Regions from separate parts of the Exiguobacterium sp. s80 genome, predicted to be linked through region 2. Evidence: riboswitches for the same ligand, from Rfam matches in the RefSeq annotation. Region 2 holds a riboswitch; each other region holds the start of a gene.

Region 1 (6,068 bases), on a different contig from region 2:
CTCTCACGGTATTACCTAAAAAGCATCACGTTTCGTTGACTCCTACGGGGAAAAGTGCGTTTTTAACGCACTTTCAGAGGCAGGCAAGACCCTGCTCGTTGTCCGTAAGGATCAAGGAGCAACGGCTTGCGCCTCGCCCGAAGAAAGCAACGAAAAAAAGACGCTTTTTATTTCTCCATACCATGTTGTCTACAACTTAAAAAAAGGGATTGCACATCACGGTAGATGGCAATCCCTTCTTTTTTTCTCGTCTAGGCTAAGCTGAGCGTTATTTTTTATTATTCAGCGCGAAGTTCAGTTGGTACTTTACCGCGCTTCGAGACGACATTCAGGACGACGAGTGCGAGTAAGAAGGCGATAAGTGCACCGATGAAGCCGATGATTGATGAATCGGTTAAACCGAGCACAAGGTAGCCGACTGCCGATGTCGCCGCACCAACCAACGCATACGGAAGTTGTGTCGTGACGTGATCGATATGATGCGAACCGGCACCTGTCGAACTGAGAATCGTCGTATCGGAAATTGGTGAACAGTGGTCTCCGAAGACGGATCCGGCAAGAACGGCAGCGAGCGTCGGAAGTAAGAGATTCGGTTCGACCGCCATGATGAGGTCAGCACCGATCGGCAGCATGATACCGAATGTTCCCCAACTTGTACCTGTCGAGAATGCCATTAAGCTTGCAATCAAGAACAATAAGAAGGGGAGGTACGAAGCAGAAATCGACTTACTGACGAAGCTTGCTAAGTACTCACCTGTTTTCATGTCACCGATAACAGCGATGATTGTCCAAGCGAATAATAAGATGACGACAGCAGGCCACATGGATTTCATCCCAGCCCAGATGCTGTGTCCGTATTCGCGCGCCGGGATTTTCCGACCAATCAACATCAGGAAAGCAACGACTAAACTGATGACGACACCAGCAACGAGTGAACGTGTTACGTCTGTCGCTTCAAATGCACCAATCAACGTAAATGCACGATTGTCAGCAGCGAGTGCCTGAGCACCGGTAAAGAGTAATGCGGAAACCGTTGCAATGACGAGAACGATAATCGGAACGACGAGGTCACGTACTTTTCCACCTTCGTGTTCTTTGACTTCCTCTGCCATCCCCATCGGTGTTCCTTTACTTGCGTCGAAAAGTTCACCTTTTAATGCACGAAGTTCATGCGTCCGCATCGGTCCGACCGCAATCCCTGTGTACGCGATGTAAAGCGTCAGCAATAGAGCGAAAATCGCATAGAAGTTGAGTGGCACGATCATCATGAAAGCACTGAATGCGGAATACTCCGTAATCGAATGTGTCGTCAAGATACCCGCGATGATTGAGATGATGAACGCTCCCCAACTTGAAAGCGGGCTGATGACACAGACTGGAGCAGCCGTCGAGTCAATAATATAAGCAAGTTTTGCACGCGAGACGCCACGACGGTCCGTTAACGGACGACTGACATTCCCGACAGCAAGACTGTTGAAGTAATCATCGATGAAGATTAAAATACCTAAACCAAATGCTGCGAGGCGAGCGCCGCGCGCTGTCTTGACGTGTGTTGTTGCCCATTCACCGAAGGCATGTGCACCGCCCGATGTTTGGATAAGCGTCGATAGAACACCGAGTAATAGTAAGAAGATGAGTAATAAGACGTTCCATTCATTTAACGCCCCATCCGCCCAAAATAGACTAAAGATGTTTTTGCCGAGATAGACGACCGTATCGATTGGATTAAAGCTATGCAGCAATAAAGCACCAATCAAAATACCGACACCAAGTGAAATAACGACTTTGCGCGTCACGATTGCAAGTGCGATTGCAATGACAGCTGGAATGAGCGCAACGATTGAATCTGAATAATTGACCATTGTGTGGTTCCTCCTCTTTTTTTAGAAGATGAGACCCATTGCATATAAAAAAGCAAGGGCACCGGCAACAAAGCCGACACCCTTGCTGGATGCGTCTTTCTTAGCCGAATTGGAGCGCTCCATACAAAACACGTATGGCAATCGAACGGGTATTTCCCAATTCGACCAGTACCATCAAGTCAGACACTTGACGATACTTCGGCAGCATTACCTTTCCTTGATCGTCCTCGTTGTCATCCTCAGATCAAATACTCATTAAGACCGCGCCTCTACCTCATCGATAGAATAGTCATATTCTTTTAATAAGAAAACCTTATCATATTTCAGAAAAAAGTTTCAAGTCTGTTTTTAAAAAAAGTAGTAAAGTCTGTTCAAAAGGAACAATGAAGTTATTCGGCGTTCATCCGATTTAAATGGGCAGCACCGATGACACCGGCATTTCCTTCCAATGCAGCTGAGCGAATGATTGTTTTTTGACGTAACGTCGGGTAGAGACGGGCATTGACGGCTTGTAAGAGCTCTTCCCAAAATAAATCGGCGGAAGCCGTAACACCGCCACCGATGATGACGGCTTCCGGATCAAGTGTGTGAATGATGTTCGCTACGCCTGTTGCTAAATGATTTACGAAACGAAGCCTTTCCTGTGTATTGCCAAGAAGTTGTGCAATAGAAGATTCATTTAATGAATCAGCCCGCGTCTGAAGAGCCGTACCGCTTGCTAATCCTTCGAGTGAGCCTTTGTTCAAGACGTGATGTTCCGGTCCAGAAGCATCGATGATCGTATTTCCGATTTCACCAGCATATCCGTGTGCGCCTCGAATCAACGTCTTTTGATAGACATATCCACCACCGATTCCTGTACTGACTGTCATGTAATAGATGGATGTATAGTCTTGTCCTGCCCCGAACAATGCTTCGCCGAGCGCGGCGGCATTTGCATCATTTTCAAGGGAAACCGGGATGTTGAAGAACTCTTCTAACGGGCGAACTAAATTTACATCGTCCCAACCCGGCAGGTTTGGAGGTGACAATAGCCGACCCGTTGCTGCATCAAGCGGACCAGGCGCTGCGATACCAATTCGTTCGACTTCAAATTCTTCAAGTAGCTTTTGGATGGCTTGTCTTAAATGTTTAATTGTATAGTCCGGGCCAGCAGCCGCCTCTGTCAAAAATCGATATTGTTTTACGACATGGTGCTGATTGATTGCGGCAACACGCGTGTGAGTCCCACCAAGATCAATTCCGATGTGAAGTCGTTGTTTCGGTGTTGGATTTGGACCAGTCAATAGAAGTTTCCCCTTTCCAGAAACGGTACAAGTTACTTTTGCCGGAATCAGAACCGTGTCTCCGGCGGTATAACGCAATTGGTTGATGATCAGCGTGCCACTGATGATAGTGATGACTTGGAAGGAAGTTCGTGGTGCAATCGTAATCATGTCATGGATGGCCCATTCCTCGACAAAAAAATAGGCGTTGGTTGTCAGTAGTCTTGAACAAAAAGAGGTCGGTACATAAGGCTCCTCGTACTGGAAATGAGGAAATTGAATGACTTCGAGTGCTTCTTTAAGGTGGAGTTGACGCGGTTTGTTGGTCGAATGGTCAATTCGATCGTAATCGTACAACCGGTACGTGGTATCAGAGTTCTGCTGGATTTCGATGACAAGACACCCTTCGGTTAAAGCATGAACAGTACCTGCTGGAACGTAAAAAAAATCGCCGGGTGAAACAGGCAAATCAATTAAGCCGGAAGTTAAATCGTCTTCACGGACAGCGCGCAACAAATCAGCTTTTGTTTTGAAGTCATGCCCATAAATAATGGTGGCGTCTGCCGGACAATCGACGATATACCAGCATTCATTTTTCCCGTAAGGCTGTCCTTCTAGGCGACAGGCATCATGATCGTCAGGATGGACTTGAACGGATAAATCATCCGCAGCGTCAATCCACTTAATGAGTAAAGGAAAAGCTTCCGTTGTGTCCATCCCAAAGATTTCAGGGTGATTTGACCATAAATCCCGTAGTGCATCACCGGAAAAACGTCCGGCATTCACTTTGGTTTGCCCGTTTTGGTGATCAGCCAAGGTCCAAGCTTCACCGATGTTTTGTTTGCCTAACGTATCAAATCCATATGCACCAAGCTTACATCCACCCCATATCCGCTCCTGTAAAATCGGCTCAAAACAAATCAGTTCTTCCATGATTGTTCCTCCTCCAAGTTGTTTTCGATTACAACACTACACTTTTTAAAAATAAAAATAAACAAAATAAAAATCAAGTATAGACATGGATGTTAAAATCCGTATAATCAAAGTTGTAAGCGATTCCAAAACGCGGAAGGAATGGTTGAAATGAAAAAAATCATGTTGGCGTGTAGTTCAGGAATGTCGACGAGTATTCTCGTCACTAAGATGCAGGAACATGCCCAATCACTTGGTGAAGAGGCGACAATTTGGGCAGTCGGTCAAGACCAAGCTTTAAAAGAAATGGATGGAGCAGATGTTGTATTGATTGGTCCACAAATGCGCTTTTTATTATCAAAATTTCAACAAGCGACAGATAAACCAGTCGAAGTCATCGATATGATGGCGTACGGAATGGCCGACGGAAAAGCGGCCTATGAACAAGCCGTTAAGTTGATGGGGTGAAGAAATGAAAACAAATGAACAGACGATGGAACAAGTAGCATTCATGATGATTTTGCATAGTGGAAATGCGCGAAGTACGATTCGTGAAGCAATCGAAGTGTACAAGGAAGAATCATTTGAGGCATTTGAGCGGTTATTAACAGATGCCCGAGAACAGTTGCAAGAAGCGCACCAGATTCATTTCGGTCAAGTCCAAAAAGAAGCGAGCGGTGAGCCGACGACATTGTCTTTACTGCTTTTGCATGCAGAAGATCATTTGATGTCGACACAAACGATGCTTGATTTGACGTCAGGATTAGTTGAAATGATGGAACATAAATTTTCTCAAAAATAAGAGGAGGGATTGAAATGGCTGGTAATAGTAAGTGGTTCGATTTGTTGAGTCGTTTTCTGATGCCGATTGCGGCATATTTAAACAATAGCCGCTATCTTCAGACGTTACGTGACGCGTTCATGCTCGCTTTTCCGATTACGATGTTCGGTTCATTAATCGTTGTTATTGCGAATTTACCATTCTTAGATAAATTTATGTCGCCTGGAGTATTGGATGCTTTTAAAACTTCATTAGGAAACGCCCCCTCGGCGACGATGGGAATCATGTCACTATTCGTCGTCTTCGGTATCGGATATTATCTTTCGAAAAGCTATGATGTAGAAGCTGTTTTTGGTGGTGTAATCGCCCTTGTTTCTTTTTTACTTTTAACACCTTTCTTTGTAGCAGTCGAAAATGTTGCTGATCCTGTCGGAAATGTCATTCCACTTGACCGTCTCGGTGCAAAAGGCATGTTCCTTGCAATGATGACAGGGTTCTTAGCAGGAGAAATTTATCGATTTGTCGTTCAAAAAAACTGGACGATTAAAATGCCGGCTGGTGTGCCGACTGCTGTGGCTAAGTCATTTTCAGCTCTTGTGCCTGCACTTTTGACACTTTCCATTTTCCTTGGCATTAACATCGCTATCACCTCGCTTTTAGACACGAATCTCCACGATTTAATCTTTAATTTAGTTCAAAAACCACTCGTGAATCTTGGGAACGGTTTGGTTCCGACATTAATCGCCATCTTTTTTGTTCAATTGTTTTGGTTTTTCGGCCTGCATGGTCAAGTTATCGTCAATTCGGTCATGGATCCGATCTGGAACACTTTGTCACTTGAAAACTTAAACGCCTATACGGCGAATGGAGAACTCCCGAATATCATCAGTAAACAATTCATTGAAATTTATACAGTTGGAATTGGTGGTTCCGGTTCGACACTGGCTGTCGTCGTCGCAATCCTCCTTTTCATGCGCTCAAAACAGTTGAAGCAAATCGGTAAGTTATCGATCGGACCCGGAATCTTTAACGTCAATGAACCAATCATTTTCGGGTTACCAATCGTCATGAACCCCCTCATCATGATTCCCTGGATTTTTGCACCGTTGATTACCGTAACCGTTACTTATTTTGCGATGTCGACAGGAATCGTTCCGCCGCCAACAGGAGTTGCTGTGCCTTGGACGGTGCCGATGTTTATCAGTGGCATGATGGCAACGAATTCACTGGCGGGCGGATTGTTACAAC
Region 2 (6,068 bases):
ACGAATCAACGTCCAAAGACCGTCTGGTGCATACATTAAGAATGGAGCGACGACAAATGAAATCAAGGCAACGATCGTTCCGAAGATTTTACTGACACGGATCAACTGCCGATCGGTCGCTTCTTTCGCAAAGACCGGGCGATAAATGTCGAGTACGAACAACGTCGCGATACTATTTAAGAGTGAGTTGAATGAACTAAAGACTGCTCCCAGCAAGACGGCCAAGAAAAATCCCATCAATGAGACAGGGAGCAACTCCGTGATTAATTTCGGATAGGCCAAATCTCCACTTGCTAGATTATCTCCATACAAATGGTACGCAATCACACCCGGAATCAACATGAATACCGGGACGAGTAGTTTCAGGAAGCCTGTCATCAAGACACCCTTTTGTCCCTCTTTTAAGTCCTTTGCTCCAAGCACGCGCTGAATCACATATTGATTGAGTGACCAATAGAAGAGATTCGCAAACAGAATCCCTGTAAAAATCGAAAAGAACGGAACGGCGTCGGTTGACGACCCAATCGCATTCAATTTTTCAGGGTGTGTCGTTGCGAGACGCTTCATTCCGTCGACCATGTTTCCGTCCCCGAGTGCAAAAAAACCAAGAATCGGAACGAGGAAACCGATGATGACAAGGCCGACTCCATTTAATGTATCGGAGACGGCGACAGCCCGTAGTCCTCCGAAAATTGCATAGATGGCCCCGATGATCCCGACAACCCAAATGACAAGCCACAGCGACTGCGTATAACTCAATCCAAATAACTCCGGTACGTTAAACAGCTGTAAGACGGCAATCCCGCCGGAGTAAAGCATCGATGGAATCGTCACGCACATGTAGCCAAGTAAGAATAAGAGCACCGTCATCCGCCGGACCGTTTCATCATAGCGCTGACTTAAAAATTCAGGTAACGTCGAAATCCCCATCCCCAAAAACTTAGGCAACAGGTAGATCGCCATGATGATGGCAGCAAACCCTGCCGTGACTTCCCACGCCATGCTCGACATATTCCCCATGAACGACTGACCGTTCAAACCAATCAGTTGTTCTGCCGAAAGGTTGGTCAGAAGCAAGGAACCGGCAATAAAGATTCCGCTTAGTCCACGTCCTGCCAAAAAATATTCGTCAACTCCCTGTTCCTTGCCTCGTGTCATGCGATAGGATACATAAGCAACGAGCGCCATGAAGAACGCGGCCGAACCCAGTGTCAAAATCAATTCATATGTACTCATTTCACACTTCCTCCATCTCAATCGTTTTAGTAGGTTTACCGTAAAGAATTTATTCCTTATTTTTACTTTATTGAAACAATATTTTTAGATAAAAATAAAATTATTAAAAAGAAATAATCCAATTACGGATTGACATACTTGAAGGGACATATCATGGAAAGAAACTGAAAAAATCTTTCGGGAATTATTCGCTTCTTCTATACAGAAAAACCCTCTCGCAAGTGAGAGGGTTTTGGTGTGTAGACAAACTATTAATAAGCGTAAACATGCGATAACGAGAGACAATCCGTCACGATACTACCTAAAAAGCGTCATGTTTCGTTGACTCCTAAGGGAAAAGTGCGTTTTCAACGCACTGTCAGAGGCAGGCAAGACCCTGCTCATTGTCCGTTAGGATCAAGGAGCAACGGCTTGCGCCTCGCCCGAGGAAAGCAACGAAAAAAGACGCTTGATCTCCCGATTCCCGATAACACTTTGCCTATAGTCTGACCTCTCGTAAGCGAGAGGGTCCTTTAGCTTATACTATTATTTTTTCGGATGCTTCGGAAACTCCATCTCATCATACCGGACAACCGATGTCCGGTGTTTGACTTTATGTCCGAGCCAGAAGACCAAGAATAACGGAATTCCGATATACGTTGCTGCAATCCCAACCCAGTCGATTTGATCAGCGAGGAACGCGGCATAGTTTTGCCCAACGATAACGAGGAAACACAGGCCAAATGCGAATAGCGGACCAAACGGGAACGCCGGTGCAACGTACGGTAAGTCACGTAACGCATGCCCTTGGGCGACGAAACCTTTTCGGAAACGGTAATGGCTGATCGCGATCCCGAGCCACGCGATAAATCCTGTCATTCCGGAAGCATTCAGTAACCAAAGATAAACTTGTCCACCGAACATCGACGTCAAGAAACAAAGCGCACCAATCGCCCCTGTCGCGAGTAACGCATTCCGCGGCACACCGTTTTTTGAGACTTTCGCAAATAGTTTCGGTGCATCACCTTGTCGTGCCAGTGTGTAGAGCATCCGGGTTGAAGCATACATCCCGGAGTTCCCGGCAGACAAGACGGACGTCAAGATGACCGCATTCATCAATGCTGCTGCAAACACGAGTCCTGCTTTTTCGAAGACGAGTGTGAACGGACTGACGGCAACATCCGTAATATCATTTGAGACAAGGCTCGGACTTGTGTATGGAATCAACATTCCGATGACGAAGATCGCAAATACATAAAATAATAAAATGCGCCAAAACACCTGTTTAACTGCTTTCGGGACATTTTTTTCAGGATCTTCCGACTCGCCTGCTGCGATTCCGACGAGCTCCGTCCCTTGAAAGCTAAAACCTGCGACAAGAATGATACCGATGACAGCTGGAATCCCTCCGACAAACGGTGCATCACCTAAGCCAAAGTTTTTGAACCCTGCTGGTGGCTCCGAAGTAAAGATACCAAAAATCATCGCGACTCCTACACCAAGAAACACGATGACCGTGACGACTTTAATCATCGCAAACCAGTACTCGGCTTCACCGAATCCTTTGACCGAAAAATAATTTAATCCAATCATTAAAAGTAAAAACAGCGCGCTAAAATAGACGCCCGGAATGTTCGGGAACCAGTAATGCATGACGATTTGTGCTGCGACGAGCTCGACGGCAATCGTGACGGCCCAGTTGTACCAATAGTTCCATCCTAAGGCGAATCCGAATGAAGGGTCGACGAACTTCGTCCCGTACGTCGAGAATGATCCTGCGACCGGCATATAGGCGGCCATCTCCCCAAGGCTCGTCATCAAGAAGTAGACCATCAATCCGACGATTGTATAAGAAAGTAACGCACCACCCGGTCCTGCCGCTGCAACAGAGGCACCTGACGCGATGAATAAACCGGTCCCAATCGCTCCGCCAATTGCAATCATCGACATATGCCGGGCTTGAAGCCCTCGTTGTAGCCCTTCTGCTGTGGAATCGAGGGGTTGTTGTTGCTGTTGTAAATTGTTCATGTCTGTCGCTTCTCTCTTTTTATAATTTTTGAGAGGGCGTAAAAAAGCGCCCTCACCTTCCAAGAGGAAGATGAGAACGCAACATATCGATGATGCGTCTCATTCTACCGTCGTGAAAGATAGCTCCCCATAAACCGCAAACGGTTCATGACAGTATTAGACCTGTTTGATCTAATCCCAATCGCTGACTTTCAAAGTAGTCTACGATTTCGGCAATTCTTCCTTTTGAGCTATTTCATCTGCCGCTTGACGACATCCGTAACCCGACTCATAAGAATCGCAACCTCCATCCCACTGGTTGAGTGAGAACTAATTAAGTTGATTTACTAATTCATTACTTCGACATAGTACATAATATGTTTCTTGTTTGTCAATTTATATTTTTGAATCCTACCGTGCTCATAGTAAAATTCCGATATTTTTAGTACACTAAATGGTAGAAGGTAGTACAGAAAGGATGTTGCTCAGATGGGACAAGAACAACATGACCAATTGACATATCGATTAGAAGAACAAATGCGCGTGATTCTCCGGACGTTGCGCCGTGAGTTGAATCAACTGTTTGAAGGTACTGCCACGCGAAGTGAATTCTTCATCTTACGTAGCTTATCTGAAAACGGCCCCCAGCGTCCGACATTACTCGCGGAACAGTTCGAACTTGCGACAAGTCAGGTCACCGCTTTGACAGATAAACTTTATAAGACCGGTTTTGTGACACGGACACGTTCGACGGAAGATCGTCGTTCAATCGTCCTTGCCTTGACTGACGAGGGAGAGGCCGCTTTTCGGAATCTCGAAGTCGTCCGTCGCAAATATCTTCAGGAGCGATTCGGCACTTTGTCTGAAGAGGAACTGAACGTGATGATCCATGTATTTGATAAAATCCTCGCGACAATGGATGAAGAAGTCGTCTCATCCAATTAATAAATTAAAAATCAAGAGAAGGACAGAGGTTTTATTCTGTTTTTCTTTTTTTATTCTAAACATTCAGACCTCCTATACCGTTAGTAGAACGAGTATACTCAAAGTATATAATTGGAAGTATACTGCAGGGGGAGTTGGGAGGATTTGTTGTCTATTATGAATAACTTCATCATAAATTTTTGTCTCTTATTCACGACGATCACGCTTTTATTTTTACCTTTTCGAAATCAACCAAGAATTACACCAAAATCAAAGCTTGAATCACGCCTTATTTTAGGTTGTGTAGCTGGTGCAATTGCTGTACTCCTCATGTTCAACAGCATTCAAATTGATATTGCCCGGATTGACTTACGTATCATTCCTGTCGCGATTGCCACATTATTTGGCGGATTGCCTAGTGCCTTCATCACGGGAGTCATGATTATCGGAACGCGTTTTTTAATTACACCTGCTGATCAAATCGAAGGAGCGATTCTCGCTTCCGTCATCATGATTTTATTCATTTTGACAATTGGCATAGCACGCAGATTTTTACGTAATACATTGCTGACTTTTGAATTAATGATCGGAATCGGTATTCTCTATTCGTTACCAGCTATCTATGCACTGACAAACAGTTGGGAAACGTTTTTCAAAGTATCGGTTACGTACATTTTCTTTAATTTATTAGCCGGACTCGTCACCTATCGCTTATTAGCCGAACTGCGACGACATTTTGAAAATATCCAGTACCAGCAAAAACTTGCGATGACCGACGCCTTGACGGGTCTCGCTAATCGCCGACGTCTGGACGACTCCCTATCACTCGTCGGATCGGATGACGATGGATATTCACTTATCCTGATCGATATCGATTTCTTCAAACACGTTAACGATACATATGGTCATGATGCGGGCGACGATGTGTTGCGGCAACTCGGAACGACACTTGCCTCTATTGTACGTCCGGATGATTTAGTCGGTCGGTACGGCGGAGAAGAATTTTTGATCATTTTACCGAACACATCATTGAAGGATGCGAAAAAAATCTCTGAATTAGCGCGGACGACAGTCGCCCGTAACCTGTTCCCGACTGCACATGTACCTGATTTGAAGATTACGATTTCGTTAGGAATTGCCCATTCGGGTGGATCCCATACATCACTCGAAGCATTGCAACAAGCGGATAAAGCACTCTATGCTTCAAAAGAGCACGGACGTAACCAAAGTACGATTTATACGAAACAGCTGGAATTCCGTCAAGCGTAATCTAACGTTATATCCGACTAGCACCAAAAGTGCCATTCCCTCACATCGGAATGGCACTTTTTAGTTCATTTTTTAGACAGTCCCAGGGCCTGTCTGAGGAAAACCAATACTTTCAACTGTTCCGAAGACGATCATCTGACTGAGCTGATTTGCCATATACTCGGAGGAATACGGACGATCATTTCGTAACCACGACATCAAGAGCCCGAGTTGACCACCAATGACGTAGTTCAGTAATAAATCCCGATCCGCCGGAACAGAGACACTTGTCGTCTCCCGGAAAGCAAGACGGTAGTTTTCTTTTAACGTATCCAAGAAACGGGAGATGAACGTCTTGACTGTTCCTTGGAGCAGCATCGTCCGGTAAAAGCGCTCGTTTTGCTCAATGTGGATGAACAAACGTGCAAAGTAACGACTGACGCGTTCGACTGTCGGAGGCTCGGTCGATTGTTTTCCTGTAATCCGAATCGCTTCTGCGAGCAACGTCATGTGTTCCTCAACGATTTGATCCAGCAAATCGTATTTATCTTTATAGTGCGCATAGAAGGTCGAACGATTGACCTCAGCACCATCCGTCAACATTTTGACGGTGATCGTCGAAAAGGAATGGTGTTCAAGTAAATGAAATAGCTCTGTCGTAATACGTTCACGTG
Region 3 (6,068 bases), on a different contig from region 2:
AGCTGTCGCCCCTTCAATCGTCAAGCCCGCTAAATCGCCATTGACGTAAAGTTTGACCGGTGTCTGTTTTTTAGCATCTTTAATGAATTTCGCAATTTCGTAAGCATCAGTTAGTAACATGTGAATCCTCCTGTGAGTAGAGCGTCTCTAACGTGTAGAGTCCCGCCGATTTTTGAATGAGTGCTTCGGCTGCTTTAATCGCACCTGAAGCAAATACTTTTTTTGATAATGCCGTGTGCTTGATTTCAATCAATTCATCGACCCCGGCGAACAACACTTCATGTTCACCGAAAATTGTTCCACCACGCATCGAGTGCATGCCGATCTCAGACGCTTGGCGTTTTTCCCGTGTCGATTCACGTTCATAGACCGGCTGGACGTCACGGAGTTCTTGAATCGTCCGCAATAAGAGTTCTGCCGTCCCGCTTGGTGCATCGACCTTTTGATTGTGGTGCTTTTCTAATAGTTCGATATCGAACGAACTGGCGAGTGGTACGAGCACCTGTAACAATTGCTGCATCATCGCGATCCCGAACGACATGTTGTACGACTGAAAAATTGGAATTTCAGTCGAAGCGTCTTTTATCGTTTGTAACTCCGCTTCCGAAAATCCGGTCGTCGCGATGACGAGCGGTGTTTTCGTTTTGAGGCCATACGCCAGTAAATCCGGCAACAAGCTCGGGTGAGAGAAATCGATGATGGCATCGACTTCTTCTGTTAGCTCGGACACCGTTTGATACGAAGGAATTTTCTCCGCTGACTTCGTCTGATCGATAACGGCGACAACTTCAGCGGGTGCCAATTCCTCGACATAATGCCCTGTCGCACCATATCCATGAATGGCAAGCTTCATCGAACCACTCCTTTATAAGCACGCATCGTCTCGAGTAAGTGTGCATGCCCGGCTTCGGATTGGCGAACGAGCGGCAAGCGTGGTGCACCGACTGCAAACCCGACTTCTTCGAGTGCTGCTTTAACAGGAATCGGGTTGACGTCACTAAAGATGGCTGCGATGACAGGCATTAAATCACTTTGAATGCGTCGTGCCGTCACTAAGTCGTTTGCGAGCACGGCTTCAGCAAGCGCTTGTGTTTCTGCCGGGTACGGGTTCGACAGGACCGAGATGACACCTTGTGCTCCCCATGCCATGTACGGCAGGATTTGATCGTCGTTGCCACAGAAGACTGCAAAACCTTCGGGGAGTGCCGTCATCAATTCACCCATGAAACTGACATCCCCGCTCGCTTCTTTGAATGCTTGAATGTTCGGATGCTCCGCGAGTGTTACAGCTGTCTCAACTGCAATCGCGACACCCGTCCGTGAAGGTACGTTGTATAACATGATGGGTAATTCGACAGCATCCGCGACTGCGGTAAAGTGAGCAATCAAACCGGCTTGTGACGTTTTATTGTAATACGGTGTCACGAGCATCGCTGCATCCGCTCCGAGCCGCTGAGCCGTTTTCGTTTTTTCAATCGTCTGTGCCGTATTGTTCGTTCCCGTACCGGCAATGACCGGAACACGACCTGCCGTGACACGGACTGCTGTCTCAAGTAACGTTTCGAACTCTTCGCTCGAAAGCGTCGATCCTTCACCTGTCGTCCCGGCGACGACGAGCGCTTGGATATTGGCTGCAAGTTGCTGTTCAATCAACTGTTCAAAAACGACTAAGTCGAGTTCACCTGCTGAATTGAACGGTGTCGCTAGTGCTGTTCCTGCTCCTTTGAACATGTTAAATTCCTCCTTAGTATGATTAAGAATGGATGCCGTTTTCTAAAGCATGACGCGCGACCTGGACTGCATTTGACGCCGCGCCTTTTCGAATGTTATCCGCGACACACCACAGATGGAATGTGTTCGCGAGCGTTTGATCTTGACGAATCCGCCCGACGTACACTTCGTCCGTCCCGCTTGCATCAAGCGGCATCGGGTACTGATTTCGCGAAACATCATCAACCAGTACGACGCCTGGCGCGTCAGCAAGTGCTGTGCGAATCGCTTCGACCGTCGTCTCGTTTGAAAACGTCACGTTGATTGCAACCGAATGCGAATTTGTGACGGGAACACGGACACACGTCGCACTGACCGGTAAGTTCGGTTGGTTAAAAATCTTCCGTGTCTCGTCAATCATTTTTTGCTCTTCTTTCGTGTACCCGTCTTCTAAGAAGACATCGATATGCGGCAAGATATTATCATGGATCGGGTGCGGATAGTTGACCGGTTCTTCACCGCGGCTGCCTCGCGCCAAGTCCTCAATTCCTTTTTGACCGGAACCGGAGACTGCTTGATACGTCGTATACGTGATTCGTTCAAAACCTAAGTGTTTGAGTGGTGCCAGGGCAACGACGGATTGAATCGTCGAGCAGTTCGGATTAGCGATCAGTCGGTCGGTGCTGCTGACCGCTTCCGGATTGACTTCTGGTACGACGAGCGGAATCGTCTCTTGCATCCGGAAAGCACTTGAATTATCGACGACAAGTGTTCCGTGTTCTGCCAGCAAGGGGGCATACTGTTCACTGATTGCTCCACCGGCTGCGAATAATGCAACGTCGATCCCGTGATGGATGATGTCTTCCGATAAAGCTGTAATCGTCACGTCCGTTCCATTAAACGAAACGATTTTTCCTGCTGATCGTTCTGAAGCATACGCCGATAGTTGACCGACTGGAAAATCGAGTTCCTTCAAGACTTGTAACATCTTTTGTCCGACGGCGCCTGTCGCACCGATGACTGCTACGTGGTACATGTTCATTCCTCCTTACAGGCTAAACGCGTTCGCGATCGCCGCGACCGTTCGTTCGATATCTGCTTGTGCGATTGTATACGAGATACTGATTTCTGATGTCGTGACTTGATAAAACGTGATGTTCTCGGCACGGAACGTCGCAAATAATTTTGATGCGACGCCCGTTGCGTCACGCATTCCGATTCCGACGACCGATAACTTGGCATGCTCGTTATGACGATCGACTTTAACGGTCGGAAAACGATCGATGATATCTTTCAGTGCCTCTTCGAGAAACTCTTCTTCATCGAGTGGACAAGAGAACGAGAGGAACACGTCACTATCAAAGGTCGTTTGACTGATCATGTCGATATTGACATGGCGATTCGATAACAATTCAAAAATGTCGGCGACTGCTGAATTGGTTTGTGGAACGTGTTTGATTGAAACCGTCAAAACATTTTTCGTTACACTGACGCTCGTGACTGCTTTTTGTTCCATCGTTTCTGTTGCCTCCATGATCCAAGTCCCTCTTTCCGATTCAAGTGTTTTCCCAACAAAGATATGCACGCCGTATTTTTTCCCGAGTTCGACGCTGCGCATCTCCATGACCTTCGATCCCAGTGCACTCATTTCCATCATTTCATCATATGAAATTTGTGGAATCGGCTGTGCCGCTTGATGAATCCGCGGATCCGCCGTATAGACACCGTCGACATCTGTATAGATTTCACAGCGCTTATCAAGGACGGCCGCTAAGGCGACAGCCGTTGTGTCTGATCCACCACGACCGAGTGTCGTAACATCCCCGAGCTCGTTGACACCTTGGAATCCGGCGACGATGACGACATCATAGGTTTCGAGTTTCTTTCGTAACAAGTCCCCGTCAATTTGTTTAATCTTACTTTTCGTATGAACCCCCATCGTGCTGATTCCTGCCTGCGCACCTGTTTGTGATAAGGCTTTTACTCCGACGGAATTTAAGGCGATGCTGAGTAACGAAATCGTTTGTTCTTCGCCGATTGCGAGCAATCGATCGAGTTCACGTCGTTCAGGACGATCCGTGATTGCTTGCGCTTGTGCGATGAGCGAGTCTGTCATCTTCCCCATCGCAGAGACGACGACCACTAATTTTTCACCTTGTTCTGTCCGATTTTTTAAATAATTCGCAATTGACTGAATCTGTTCGACAGTCGCGACCGAGCTACCACCAAATTTAAGTACAGTTGTCACAATCCTATCTCCTTTGTCCCGAAACAGAAAAAAACGACGGGCCGGTAGGAGCGTTCCTACGGCCCGTCGTTATCACGATCGGACAAACGAAGACAAAGTCTTTCGTTCTTTTACGTAAGATAGCGCTCCGAAACATCGGTTTCGGCAGTACAACGGATCTTAACCGTTGTACCAGCAAATGAGAAGAAGCATCTTTCTCATTCACTTCGGCGGATTTCCCCTTTCACATCACTCAGCATGCTCGCTTCAATAAATGATGTTACTGATGTCATCCGCGCCTCTATCTGTCGGTTGTTAGTTACAGTTATAGCAAACATTTTTTGTTAAATCCAGTCATTTGCTAAAATTTTTTCATTTTTCCGTTAATCCGCGAGTTTTTTCTTCGCTTGATCGAGTTGTACAGAAACAGCAGCAAAACCTGTCCCGCCGTAACTTCCTCTTCTTGCTACTGCTTGCACCGGGTCGAGGAGCGGATAAACATCTTCCGCGATGACGGAGTGGAACGTTTGATACGTTTCAAGCGTTAAATCTTTTAAGAAACAATTCGTCTGAACACAATGGAGGACCGCTTTTCCGACGATTTCATGCGCTTCCCGGAAAGGAACACCTTTTGTGACGAGATAATCTGCTAGTTCCGTCGCATTCGAGAAGTCTTGCATTGTCGCCTTCTTGAGCGCTTCTGTCTTAAACGTTGCTGATTCGAGCATTCCCGTAAAGATTTGAACGGATTGTAAAACGGTATCTGCCGTATCGAAGACACCTTCTTTATCTTCTTGCATGTCTTTATTGTAAGCGAGCGGTAATGCTTTCATCGTCGTCAGGAACCCCATCAGGTTTCCATAGACACGCCCTGTTTTTCCGCGAATCAATTCAGCGAAGTCCGGGTTTTTCTTTTGTGGCATCATGCTCGAACCCGTTGAAAATGCATCTGACAATTCGATGAATGAAAATTCTTGCGACGCCCAGATGATGATTTCTTCACAAAAGCGTGAGAGGTGCATCATGACCGTCGAAGCAATCCCGAGATATTCAATGACGAAGTCACGGTCCGATACAGCATCGAGGCTGTTCGGATAGACGTGCTCAAATCCGAGCAGTTCCGCTGACTTGAAACGGTCAATCGGGAATGTCGTCCCGGCGAGTGCCCCAGCACCGAGCGGCGAAATCCGAATCCGTTTCAAATTATCTGTCAGACGATCTACGTCACGGTCGAACATCCAAAAATACGCGAGTAGATGGTGTGCAAGTGAAATCGGTTGTGCCCGCTGTAAGTGGGTATACCCCGGCATGACGGTTTCGATGTGTACATCCGCCTGTTCCGTAATCACCGTCTGCAAGTTGCGTAGGCTTTCGATTAAATCAACCACATGTTGTTCCATCCACAAATGTAAATCCGTCGCAACCTGGTCATTCCGACTTCTCGCTGTATGCAACTTCCCTGCGACCGGTCCGATTTGTTCCGTCAGCAACCGTTCGAGATTCATGTGGATGTCTTCGTCAGCAAGCGAATAGACATGTGTTCCAATCGAAGCTTGTAACGTCTTGAGACCCGCTTCGATTTTTTTCCATTCCGTCTCTTCTAGGATACCTTGTTGATACAACATATTGGCATGGGCGAGACTTCCTTCTAAATCAACTGCCGCAAGCTTTTGGTCGAATGAAATCGATGCCCCAAACGCTTCAGCCTGAGCGGAAGCCCCTTCTGTAAACCGTCCGCCCCAAAGTTTCGTCATTTTGTCACGCCTTCCTGCCGATGAACACTTGCGTGTGTCGCAATCGCAAGACCGTGCAATTTAATGAATCCTTTCGCTGCTTCATGATCGAACGCATCTTCTTTCGTATACGTCGCAAGCTTCTCGTCATAAAGTGACACCGGTGACTGACGTCCTGTGACCGTCGCATTCCCTTTGTAGAGTTTGACCCGTACTTCGCCCGTGACGTCTTGTTGCGTCGCTTTTAAGAATGCTTTCAGACCTTTCGTTAACGGTGCGTGGAACAAACCGTTGTAGATTGTTTCTGCATATTGTTGACTTAAAATCGGTTTGAAGTGAGCGACGTCTTTCGTCAATGTGATGGTCTCGAGTGCGGCATGGGCTTTTAGCAAGACCGT

What was found. Region 2 has a riboswitch for lysine ahead of KNP94_RS12245 (amino acid permease). Riboswitches for the same ligand answer to the same signal wherever they lie in the genome.
Region 1: linked by a shared signal. The riboswitch ahead of KNP94_RS06960 (Na+/H+ antiporter NhaC family protein) and the one ahead of KNP94_RS12245 (amino acid permease) in region 2 are both predicted to bind lysine.
Region 3: linked by a shared signal. The riboswitch ahead of KNP94_RS11105 (aspartate kinase) and the one ahead of KNP94_RS12245 (amino acid permease) in region 2 are both predicted to bind lysine.

The regions. Positions count from the first base shown of each region.
Region 1 is NZ_JACSMP010000002.1:84,714-90,781, forward strand. Features, by position in the region: gene KNP94_RS06960 (Na+/H+ antiporter NhaC family protein) at 279-1,862, opposite strand; lysine riboswitch at 1,967-2,142, opposite strand; gene manA (mannose-6-phosphate isomerase, class I) at 2,252-4,060, opposite strand; gene KNP94_RS06970 (PTS sugar transporter subunit IIB) at 4,211-4,507, shown strand; gene KNP94_RS06975 (PTS sugar transporter subunit IIA) at 4,512-4,841, shown strand; gene celB (PTS cellobiose transporter subunit IIC) at 4,856-6,068, shown strand, end outside.
Region 2 is NZ_JACSMP010000007.1:55,231-61,298, reverse strand. Features, by position in the region: gene KNP94_RS12250 (solute:sodium symporter family transporter) at 1-1,236, opposite strand, end outside; gene KNP94_RS12245 (amino acid permease) at 1,762-3,243, opposite strand; lysine riboswitch at 3,356-3,540, opposite strand; gene KNP94_RS12240 (MarR family winged helix-turn-helix transcriptional regulator) at 3,712-4,167, shown strand; gene KNP94_RS12235 (GGDEF domain-containing protein) at 4,324-5,415, shown strand; gene KNP94_RS12230 (TetR/AcrR family transcriptional regulator) at 5,488-6,068, opposite strand, start outside.
Region 3 is NZ_JACSMP010000005.1:172,290-178,357, forward strand. Features, by position in the region: gene dapD (2,3,4,5-tetrahydropyridine-2,6-dicarboxylate N-acetyltransferase) at 1-120, opposite strand, end outside; gene dapB (4-hydroxy-tetrahydrodipicolinate reductase) at 107-853, opposite strand; gene dapA (4-hydroxy-tetrahydrodipicolinate synthase) at 850-1,731, opposite strand; gene KNP94_RS11100 (aspartate-semialdehyde dehydrogenase) at 1,754-2,746, opposite strand; gene KNP94_RS11105 (aspartate kinase) at 2,759-3,958, opposite strand; lysine riboswitch at 4,071-4,249, opposite strand; gene argH (argininosuccinate lyase) at 4,321-5,691, opposite strand; gene KNP94_RS11115 (argininosuccinate synthase) at 5,688-6,068, opposite strand, start outside.